DNA from 2 places in the Azospirillum baldaniorum genome. Region 2 is predicted to be linked to the other one. Evidence: predicted binding sites of a transcription regulator. Region 2 holds the regulator's gene; the other holds the start of a gene.
What was found. The regulator LexA, encoded in region 2, represses DNA repair genes until DNA is damaged. The targets are predictions, from matches to a motif close to ATGTTCTANTTTGGTTC.
Positions count from the first base shown of each region.

Region 1: the regulator LexA is predicted to act here: its motif matches at 4,081-4,097, upstream of Sp245p_RS28185 (putative DNA modification/repair radical SAM protein).

Region 1 is NZ_CP022260.1:338,984-344,377, forward strand. Features, by position in the region: gene Sp245p_RS28165 (methanol/ethanol family PQQ-dependent dehydrogenase) at 1-187, opposite strand, end outside; gene Sp245p_RS28170 (hypothetical protein) at 667-861, shown strand; gene Sp245p_RS28175 (hypothetical protein) at 1,189-1,407, shown strand; gene Sp245p_RS28180 (UdgX family uracil-DNA binding protein) at 1,438-2,841, opposite strand; gene Sp245p_RS28185 (putative DNA modification/repair radical SAM protein) at 2,844-4,058, opposite strand; gene Sp245p_RS28190 (serine hydrolase domain-containing protein) at 4,206-5,258, shown strand; gene Sp245p_RS28195 (ABC transporter permease) at 5,271-5,394, opposite strand, start outside.
Region 2 is NZ_CP022253.1:2,066,430-2,071,823, forward strand. Features, by position in the region: gene trpC (indole-3-glycerol phosphate synthase TrpC) at 1-284, shown strand, start outside; gene Sp245p_RS09780 (GNAT family N-acetyltransferase) at 320-781, shown strand; gene moaC (cyclic pyranopterin monophosphate synthase MoaC) at 778-1,272, shown strand; gene Sp245p_RS09790 (molybdopterin molybdotransferase MoeA) at 1,272-2,489, shown strand; gene lexA (transcriptional repressor LexA) at 2,646-3,344, shown strand; gene Sp245p_RS09800 (ComEC/Rec2 family competence protein) at 3,370-5,394, opposite strand, start outside.

The DNA of each region.
Region 1 (5,394 bases), on a different contig from region 2:
GGAGATTCTTGACGTTGTTGGTGGTGATCTGGTCGAGCGGGCTGTACCGCTGCCCGGCATAGTTGCCGAGCTGGGACGCCCAGTTGTTGGGGTTCGCTTCATTCTTGAGAATACTGTCGTTCGCAGAAACCGAGCCGGCTGCGACGACAGCGACAGACGCCAGAAGCCAGCGAGACAATACCTTCATGACGATCCCTCCCGTGATGGCGCTTATTGTTTACCCAAAAACCAATGGGCTTCTTGCTTATGAGCACAGCGCTGAGTGCAAAAGGGCGTTGTCGCGCGGATGTTGTCGAGCGGTATGTTCGGTTCTGAATTCAATATTCAGAAAAGCTGACGCCAAATTGGTACTTAATGCTATATTGGGACCATCTTCTCGTCAAGGCTCTGCCGAATAGAAAACGTCAAACAATCGCCTTGTGCCAGATTTATCCGGGACCGACCGCAAATTGGGAGTAAGTGGATAATCCTTCAAAACAAGATTTTGTAATTTATTTATTTGCAGTTTTGAACGCGAATTTTGTGCAGGGCAGCAATATTTGCTGCAAAGCAGCGTGGCCCGATCCGTGACGCCGGCTGTTGATGCATGCGTTCCGGCCTTCGTCCGCCTTGGCGGAAGCGCCGAAGGCGCCGGCTCATCGAGCTTTCGTACAGGAAACGCGAACCATGTTTGAACTGGTTCTGGTGATTTGTCTGGCCGTGCGGCCGGACCACTGCGCCGTCGAGCGTCCACTCTCCTTCGAACGGTACCCGACCGCGGTCGAATGCACGCACAACAGCTACGTCCACGTCGTGCATTGGCTCATGGAACATCCCAACTGGAACGTCCGCCAATGGCGGTGCGAGCAGCCCGGGGCCTGACGCCAGCGCCGGTTGCTTCAAGGATAGAACACACGTCACTCAACGTTCCGTTGACCTGCGGCGCGCCGACTCCAGACTTGCGCGAAGGCTTCTCTGGACCTTGCGGCCCGTTCCGTTTCATCCGCTGCACCAACAGCTTTGCAAACTCCCAACGTTTAGGCATTGGTTAACCTTCGATGCCTAATGATTCGGCGCCCTGTGGTTTGGCTCATTTCCGAGCAGCCGGAATCGCGCAATCCTGTCCTCGTCCTGGGCATGGCATGCGGCTTGCTCTCGCTGATCCACACGATGTTGGCACAGCCGTGCCGTTGCGTTTTGGAGCGCCCGATGTTTGTTACCCTGTCGATGATCTTCTGCCTGGCGTCCGACCCGACCCAGTGCCAGACCATCAACCCGATGGTTCCCGACACCGAACCCCTGACCATGTCGAGCTGCCCGATCGCCGGTCAGATCGAGAGCGCCAAGTGGATCAACGACCACCCGAAGTACGAGCTTCAGCGCATCCAATGCACGGTGGGCAAGCGGTTCAAGCAGCAGGGCGTGTGAGGGTTTGGCAGGGGACGGTCGGGTGCCGCCTCACGCCAGCGCCGCGGCCCGTCGCAGGTCGGCCACGAACTCCGCCTGGGCCCGCCGCCGCTCCTCGTCTCCGGGAAGCCTCAGCAGGTAGGAGGGGTGGACGGTGACGAAGCCGTCCCACCCGTCGAAGGCCATCGGACCCCGCTCGCGCAGCACCGCGACGGGCCGGCCGCTCAGCGCCAGGGCCGCGGTGGCTCCCAGCGCGACGACGAGGCGGGGGCGGACGAAGCCCAGTTCCGTCATCAGCCACCAGCGGTAATGCTTGACCTCGCCGGCGGTGGGGGACTGGTGGATGCGCCGCTTGCCGCGCTGGACGAATTTGAAATGTTTGACGGCGTTGGTCAGGTAGAGGCTGCCGCGGTCGATGCCGGCCTCCTCCAGCGCGGCGGTCAGCAGCTGGCCGGCGGGGCCGACGAAGGGGCGGGCCTCGCGGTCCTCCTGGTCGCCGGGCTGCTCGCCGACGATGGCGATGGCCGCACCCTCAGGCCCCTCGCCCAGCACCGCCTGCGTCGCGCCCGGCACCAGCGGTTCGGAGCGCTGGATCAGGCGGTTCAAGTCGGCGAGGCTTTCCGGGGCCTGCCGGGCCATCGCCGCCACGGCCTTTTCGGGCGTGCGGCGGCGCGGGATGGCGGCCTCCGCCTCCAGCATCGCCTGGACGCGGGCGGGGGCGGAGCGGACCATGGCCGGGATAGCCGCCGTCTCCGGCATGTTGACCCAGTATTTCCGCGGCATCTCCGCCCGCATGGCCGTCGGGTTGACCCGCGCCGGGTTGAAGGTGCTCTCGTAATAGCGCAGCCAGCCCTCGGCGAAGCGGTCGTCGGCCAAGGAGTCCGGACGTTCTGCGGGCGGGCCGGTCATCAGGTGTTGGCGGTCCCAGTGCAACGAGCCTTTCGGCGTCAGGATCGTCCACACCATGCTTTCGAAACGCTCGACGAAGAAGGGAGCGACCGCCTCGACGATGTGATGGTCGGGCTCGAACCACGCGACGTAACGCTCTCCGCCGTCCGGGTCCGGTAGGGCGCGGAAGCGCAGGAAGGCGTGCATTTTGTGGATGTCCCGGCGCACCGCCTTGTCGAGCCGCTCCAGCCGGTGCACCAGCGGGTCGGCGTGCTGGTCGAGCAGCGCCCTCTCCCCGTTCAGCACCCGCCAGACCAGCCGGTGCAGCAGGGCGTAGCGTTCCGGATCGCCGTGGCAGACGACGGTTTCGATCAGTTGCCCGACCGCATGGGGCAGGAAGAGCGGCAGGCCGTTTTCGGAAGCGGGCGCCGCATCGTCGCCAAACAGCGACGGCGCGCCGACGCTCCACAGCACCGTGTCGGGTTCCGTCCGAGAGGCGGCGAGGCGGCGCACCGCCCGGCGGAAGCCGTCGAGGTCGGCACCCTCCCGCAAGGTGATCGTGTGCATCGTCAGAACAGGCTCAGCTGGCTGGACGGCGTGACCAAGCGCTGGCGCAGGTCCAGCCGGTCGGTCAGCCCGCCCACGGGATGGTAGTCGGCGGCGATCAGGAAGGGGCGGGCCCGCCGCAGCCCGCTCGAGAGCCGTCCCAGATCCTCCATGCGCAGGCGGGTGTGGCGGCGCGCCGACAGGATCTTGTCGACGGCGCGCGCACCCAGCCCCGGCACCCGCAACAGCATCTCGCGGTCGGCGCGGTTGACGTCGACCGGGAAGCGCTCCCGGTTCTTCAGCGCCCAGGCCAGCTTGGGGTCGATGCCGAGGTCGAGCATCCCACCCTCGCCGCCGGACGCGATCTCCTCCACCGTGAAGCCGTAGTAGCGCAGCAGCCAGTCGGCCTGGTACAGCCGGTTCTCCCGTTGCAGCGGCGGCGGCTTGACCGGCAGCACCGAACTGGCCTCCGGGATCGGGCTGAAGGCGGAATAATAGACGCGGCGCAGCCCGTAGCGCTGATAGAGCGTGCCGCTGGTCTCCAGGACCGAGCGGTCGGTGGCGTCGTCGGCGCCGACGATCAATTGGGTGCTCTGCCCGGCGGGGGAGAAGCGGCGGCGCTCCTCCTTGGCCTCGACGATGCGCTCGTTGACCTGTCCCATCACCGCCTTGATGGTGCCGCCGTTCTTCTCCGGCGCGAAGGCCTTCAGGCTGTGGTCGGATGGCAGTTCGAGGTTGATCGACAGGCGGTCGGCCCACAGCCCGGCCTGCTCGATCAGCCAGGGGCTGGCTTCGGGGATGGTTTTCAGGTGGATGTAGCCGGCGAAGCCGTGGTCGCGCCGCAGGGTCCGCGCCACCAGCATCATCTGCTCCATCGTGTGGTCCGGCGAGCGGATGATGCCGGAGGACAGGAACAGCCCCTCGATGCAGTTGCGCTTGTAGAAGCCCAGCGTCAGCTCCACCACCTCCGCCACCGTGAAGCGGGCGCGGCGGACGTTGGAGGAGCGCCGGTTGATGCAATACACACAGTCGAACAGGCAGTGGTTGGTCAGCAGGATCTTCAGGAGCGAGACGCAGCGCCCGTCCGGCGTGTAGGCGTGGCAGATGCCGGCACCGGTCGTCGAGCCCAGCCCCTCCTTGCCGCCGCTGCGCGGCTTGGCGCCGGACGAGGCGCAGGAGGCGTCGTATTTCGCCGCGTCGGCCAGAATGCCGAGCTTCTCGATCAAGGCGTCGTCCATCGTCCCATCCCACGCTGCTTGTGTGTTCTTAATATGTTCTCATGAGGTGTGGAGGCAAGCGGCGTGTGCGGCACTGGGTGGGACAAAGTCCGATCAGGGTCTCTGTGGCAATCTTGGATGGCAGCGAAGCGGGACCACATATCCGGGATGACCAGAAATCCGCCGCTCCGGCTCGGCCGCCGCACCGTCCTTACCGCCACCGTCGCGTCCCTTGGCTGCGTCTTGACCCGCCCGCTGCTTGCCGCTCAACCGGGGGTCGCGTTCGATCCGGTGCTGCTGGACCGCGCGATCAAGCGGGCGGCCGGGCTCGACCAGATCCACGCGCTGGTCATTGGGCGGAACGGGGCGGTGGTGTCGGCGGAAGCCTTCCGCGGACCGGCGGTGAACCGCGCGGTCAACGTGAAGTCGGTGTCCAAGACCATCGCCGCCTCGCTCGCCGGCATCGCCATCGACCGCGGCGTTCTGCGTGGCGTCGATGTGCCGTTGGCCGAGGCGGCGCCGGGACTGGTTCCGGCGGCCGTCGATCCGCGGGTACGGCGGATCACCATCGCCGACCTTCTGACCATGCAGGCCGGTCTGGAACCGACCTCCGGGCCGGGCTACGGCCGCTGGATCAACAGCCGCAACTGGGTCGTCGACGCGCTGCGCCGTCCCTTCGTCACCGAGCCGGGCGCGCGGATGCTTTACTCGACCGGGAGCTACCATCTGCTGGGCGCGGCGCTGTCCAGCGCGTCGGGGCGCAGCCTTCTGGACTTGGCGCGGGAGTGGCTGGGTGAGCCGCTGGGCATCGACGTGCCGTCCTGGACGCGCGACCCGCAGGGCTTCTACCTCGGCGGCAACAACATGGCGCTGTCGCCGCTCGACCTCTTTCGCTTCGGCGAGTTGTGGCGGCAAGGCGGCCTGTGGAACGGACGGCCGGTCATCAGTGCCGCTTGGGTGGAGGCGTCGTGGGTGCCGCGCACGCGCTCCCCCTTCTCCGGCGACGACTACGGGTACGGCTGGTTCCTCGCCACGGCGAAGGGGCACCGCGTCGCCTACGCGCGCGGCTATGGCGGTCAGATGCTCTATCTGGTGCCCGGGCTGGGGCTGACCGTCGTCGTCACCTCCGACCCCGGCCGGCCGGCGCGGTCGGACGGCCATGTCGGCCTTCTCAACGCCCTGCTGACCGACGCGATCATCCCGGCGGCGGAAATGGCCTGACCGGCCGGTGGGTCAGGCGGACAGCGCATCGCTGCGCAGCCGCCGCATCACGTCCCGTCGCGGCAGCCAAGCCACCAGCACGGCTCCGACCGCCGCCATCGTGGTGACGGTGCCGAGGAAGGCGGCCAGGGGAACA
Region 2 (5,394 bases):
TCGAGGTGCACAACCGCGAGGAGTTGGACCGGGCCTTGGCGCTGAAGACCCCGCTTCTCGGCGTGAACAACCGGAACCTGAAGACTCTGGCGGTGGACATCGCCACGACCGAGGAACTGGCGGCCCACGTGCCAGCCGATCGGATGCTGGTGGCCGAAAGCGGTCTCTACAGCCCGGCGGACCTGTCGCGCATGGCGGCTGTGGGCGCGCGTTGTTTCCTGGTCGGTGAATCGCTGATGCGGCAGGAGGATGTGACCGCGGCCACCCGCGCCCTGCTCGCCTGACACCAAATAAAAAAGCAATGGGGAGGAGCGACGCCGTGCCGAACGTGACCATTGCCCGTGAAAGCCCGCTCCAGGACGAGGTGGTCCGGCTCATCGAGGAACTGGACCGCTATCTGGGCGACTTATACCCGGCCGAGAGCAACCATCTGCTCGACCTGCAATCGCTGGCGAAGCCGGACATCCGTTTCCTGGTCGCCCGGCGGTCGGGAACCGTGGTCGGCTGCGGCGCCATGCGCATCGACACCGACGGCGGCTATGGCGAGGTCAAGCGGATGTTCGTCCAGCCAACCGCGCGTGGCGGCCAGATCGGGCGCCGCCTTCTGGAGCGCATCGAGGACGAGGCGCGCGCCGCCGGCCTGTCGGCGTTGTTGCTGGAAACCGGCGTCTATCAGGACGAGGCCATCGCCCTCTACCGCAAGCAGGGCTTCACCGACCGCGGCCCGTTCGGCCCCTATGGCCCGGACCCGCTGAGCCTGTTCATGGAGAAACCCCTATGACCGACCAGCCCGCAAGCGGCTTCACCCATTTCGACGCCGAAGGCCGCGCGGTCATGGTGGACGTGTCCGACAAAGCGGATACGGAACGCACGGCGACCGCCCGCGGCTCCGTCCTGATGCAGCCGGAAACGCTGGCGCTCATTCTCCAGGGCGGCGTCAAGAAGGGCGACGTGCTGTCGGTGGCCCGGCTGGCCGGCATCATGGGGGCCAAGCGCACGCCGGACCTGATCCCGCTGTGCCACCCGCTGATGCTGACCTCGGTCAAGGTGGACCTGACCTGCGACCCCGAGCGCAACGCCGTGGACATCACCGCCACCTGCAAGCTGAGGGGCCAGACCGGGGTGGAGATGGAGGCGCTGACCGCCGTGTCGGTCGCCGCGCTCACCGTCTACGACATGTGCAAGGCGGTGGACCGCGGCATGACCATCACCGAGGTGAAGCTGCTGCACAAGGCCGGCGGCAAGAGCGGCGAATGGGGGAGCGCGGACTGATGCTGCAGGTCGGTGAAGCCCGCGCCCGCATTCTCGCCGCCTTCACCGCCCTGCCGGCGGAGACGGTGCCGCTGCCCGACGCGCTGGGGCGCGTCCTGGCGGAGCCCGCCGTCGCCCGGCTGACCCAGCCGCCCTTCGCCGCCGCGGCCATGGACGGCTGGGCCGTCCGCTCCGCCGACATCGTCCCGGCTTCGGCGGACGCGCCGGTCACCCTGCGCCGCATCGGCGAGTCCGCCGCCGGCCACGCCTTCGCCGGATCGGTTGGAGCCGGCGAGGCCGTGCGCATCTTCACCGGCGCGCCCCTGCCCGCCGGCGCCGACGCCGTGGTGATGCAGGAGGATTGCGAGGACGCCGGGGATCGCGTGCGCGTCGGGCGCGCCGTGCCCGCGGGGCGCTTCATCCGTCCCGCCGGACTGGACTTCACCGCGGGAGAGGAGTTGCTTCCCAAGGGACGGCTGCTCACCGCCCGCGACGTCGCCCTGGCCGCCGCGGCCAACCTGCCCTGGCTGCGCGTCCACCGCCGACCGCGGGTCGCCGTGCTCGCCACCGGGGACGAGATCGCCCTGCCCGGCGATCCGCTGGGACCGAGCCAGATCGTCAGTTCCAACGCGCTCGGCCTGTGCGCGCTGGTCGCCAGCCAGGGCGGGCTCGCCCACAATCTCGGCGTGGCCAAGGACGATCCGGAGCATCTCGCCGCCATGGCCGCCGGGGCGGCCGGCTGCGACCTGCTGGTGACCACGGGCGGCGCCTCGCAAGGCGAGCACGACCATGTGCGCGATGTGCTGGGCGGGCTGTCGTTGGATTTCTACCGCGTCGCCATGAAGCCCGGTAAGCCGTTGATTTTCGGGACGGCGAGCGGCGTGCCGCTGCTCGGCCTGCCCGGCAATCCGGTGTCCACCGGGGTGGCCGCCCTGCTGTTCCTGGTGCCCGTCCTTCGCCGTCTCCAGGGGTTGCCCGCCGAGAACGCCACGCTCACGGCGCGGCTTGGCGCGCCGCTGAAGGCCAACGACGACCGCACGGATTTCCTGCGCGCCACCCTGTCCACCGGGGCGGACGGCGAGCCCGTCGCCACCCCCTTCCCGCGCCAGGACAGCGCGATGATGTCCCGGCTGGCCCGGGCCGACGCCCTGATCGTCCGCGAGCCGCAGGCAACCGCCGCCGCCGTGGGCGACCGCGTGACGGTGATCCCGCTGAGCGGCGGTGTCCTGTCGCTTTAATCCGTTCCGCACGGGAAATCCATTTGGGAGTCCTGTCCGTCGATTTGCGATTGATTTCATCCGTAGGGCTTGACGGGGGTTAAGAACCAAACTAGAACAAGATGGAACGTTTTGCTTTTGTTCCATATCTAGTGCGGAACCGGCCGGGAGGCACAAATGCTCACGCGCAAGCAGCATGAATTGCTGCTTTTCATCAACGAGCGGCTCGGACAGGGCGGTGTGTCCCCTTCCTTCGACGAAATGAAGGACGCTCTCAACCTGAAGTCCAAGTCGGGCATCCACCGCCTCATCACGGGGCTGGAGGAGCGCGGCTTCATCCGCCGCCTGCCCCACCGCGCCCGCGCGCTGGAGGTGCTGCGCCTGCCGGAGGGGCTTGAGACCGCCCGCACCCGGCCGCCGCGCGCCAAGTTCCAGCCCAACGTCATCAAGGGCGACTTCAGCTTCGCGGGACGCGAGGCGAACCCGGCGTCCGAATCCGTGCAGTTGCCGCTCTACGGCCGAATCGCCGCGGGCACGCCCATCGAGGCGTTGCGCGACGGTTCCGCCTTCGTGGACATTCCCGCCGCCATGCTCGGCATGGGCGACCACTACGCGCTGGAAGTCGCCGGCGATTCCATGGTGGAGGCCGGCATCCTCGACCATGACACGGTGGTCATCCAGCGCTGCGACAGCGCGGAGAACGGCTCCATCGTCGTCGCCCTGGTCGACGACGCCGAGGTCACGCTGAAGCGCCTGCGCCGCAAGGGCAACACCGTGGCGCTCGAACCGGCCAACGCCGCCTACGAGACCCGCATCTTCGGCGCCGACCGCGTTCGGGTGCAGGGTCGCCTCGTCGGTCTGGTGCGGAAGTACTGACGGCAGGACGCGCCGGGGCGGCGGTTCAGCGCCCCCCGGTCTTTCCATCGGACAGCGTTCCGCCCATCGTCCTTCCTCCCATCGTCCACGGGCGGTCGCCGCGTTGCCCCCGGACGGTTTCCACCCGGATGCCCTTGTCCGACAGGGTGAGCGTGTGCGCGCCCTCCCGCCGCAGTTGCCAACGGTCGATGACCAGCGGCGCCCGGCACCCGCGCGACGGGGTCGCGATCACCACCGCGTCGGCCACCGCGCAATCCTCAGTCAAGGCGTCCGGCTGGCGCAGCAGCGCCACTGTCTTCCCCTGCGCGCGGTAAAGGCATCCCAGAGCGTCGCAGCGCAGCCGCCCGTCCAGGCTGACCCCGACGAGTGGCCAGACATCCTGACCGGCTTTCTCCTCCGGCTTCTCCATGCCGTCGCGCCGCCTCCACGTGTTGGCGGCCCGCCCGTCGCTGGCGGTGGACAGGCTGAGAATCCCCTCCGCGCCGCGCACGGCCATCAGTTTTCCGTCCTCCGACACCAGAATGTCGGGCCGCAGCGCGGCGGCCGGGGCGACCAGCCCGCCGGCCAGGGCCACCAGCCCCAGCCAGCGCCAGCGTCCCGTCCAGATGGCCAGCCACAGCCCGCCCAGCGTGACCGCCGCGATGGCGGCGTCCGGCATGGCCGGCAGGAACGCCGTCGCTCCGGGCAGTGCCGCGGTCCGCTCCGCCGTTTCAATGACCAGCCGAACGCCCCAACTCATCGCCGTGACCGCCGGCCCCTCCAGCCCGAAGGGCAGCAGCAGGTAGGAGAGCAGGCTGAAGGGCATGATCCACACCGTCGTAATGGGGATCGCCACCATGTTGGAGAGCACGCCGTAAAAGGCGACCTGCTGGAAATGGTAGAGCCCGTAGGGCGTCGTCGCGACCGTCGCCACCACGCTGGAAAAGGCGATGCCGCCCAGCGCCATGACGCCCTTGCCGAGCCAGCCCATCTCGCGCCGCCGACTCACCGCCCAGGGCGTGAACCGTTCGAAGGCGGCGATCAGGGCGACGACCGCCGCGAAGGACATCTGGAAGCTGGGCCCCAGCATCCCCTCCGGGTCGTAGAGGACGGTGACGATGCCCGCGAAGGCGACCAGCCGCATGCTGATCGGCGACCGGTCGGCGACGACCGCGCCCATGACGAGGCCGGTCATCAGCACGGACCGAAGCGTCGGCAGGGGCGCCCCCACCAGAAGCGTGTAGAGGATGGCCGACAGGATGCCGGCCAGCGCCGCGATCTTCTTGATCGGCCAGCGCAGCGCCACCCAGGGAACCAGGGCCAGAAGCGCCCGCACCACCCAGAAGACGATGCCCGCGGCGATGCCCACGTGGAGGCCGGAGATGGACAGAAGGTGGGCCAGACCGCTGTCGCGGAAGGCGTCCATCATCGGTTCGGGAATCGCCGCCGCGTCGCCGTTCAGCAAGGCGGCGGTGACGCTGGCCTCCGCGGAATCGCTCACGACGGCGCGCACCCGCTCGGCGATGGCGGCGCGCGCCCGCTCGAAGGCCACGGTCACCCGGCGCCAGCCACTGGGCGGCGGCGCCTCCTGCGCGACGGGGGCGCCGATGACGAAGCCGACCGCGCCGAAGCCTTCGAAATAGGCCCGCCGCTGCAGGTCGAAGGCTCCCGGCTCCGCCGGGGCGGCCGGCGGGTGGAGCATGGCGCGCAGCCGGACCACCGTCCCGGCCTCCGGCGGTGCCACCTTGGCCGGCAGATGCAGGCGGACCCGCTCCGGCGTCGCCTCCGGGGCCAGCCGCTCCACCGTCGGTTCACCGATCATCAGCCGCGTGCCGGTGGGCTGCCGCTCAACCGCCAGCACCCGCCCGGTGACCTGCACCGGCCCAAGCTCGCGCGTCAGCATCGGCGCCATCGCCGCCACGCTGTGCAGTTGCGCCGCGGCGAAGCCCAGAGCGACGCTCAACAGCCCCAGCAGCAGAACGACCGGCGCCAGACGCCGCCGCGCCAGCCACAGCAGCGCCAGACATCCGGCCGCGGCGCCCGGCCCCAGCCAGAGCGGCGGCTCGGCATG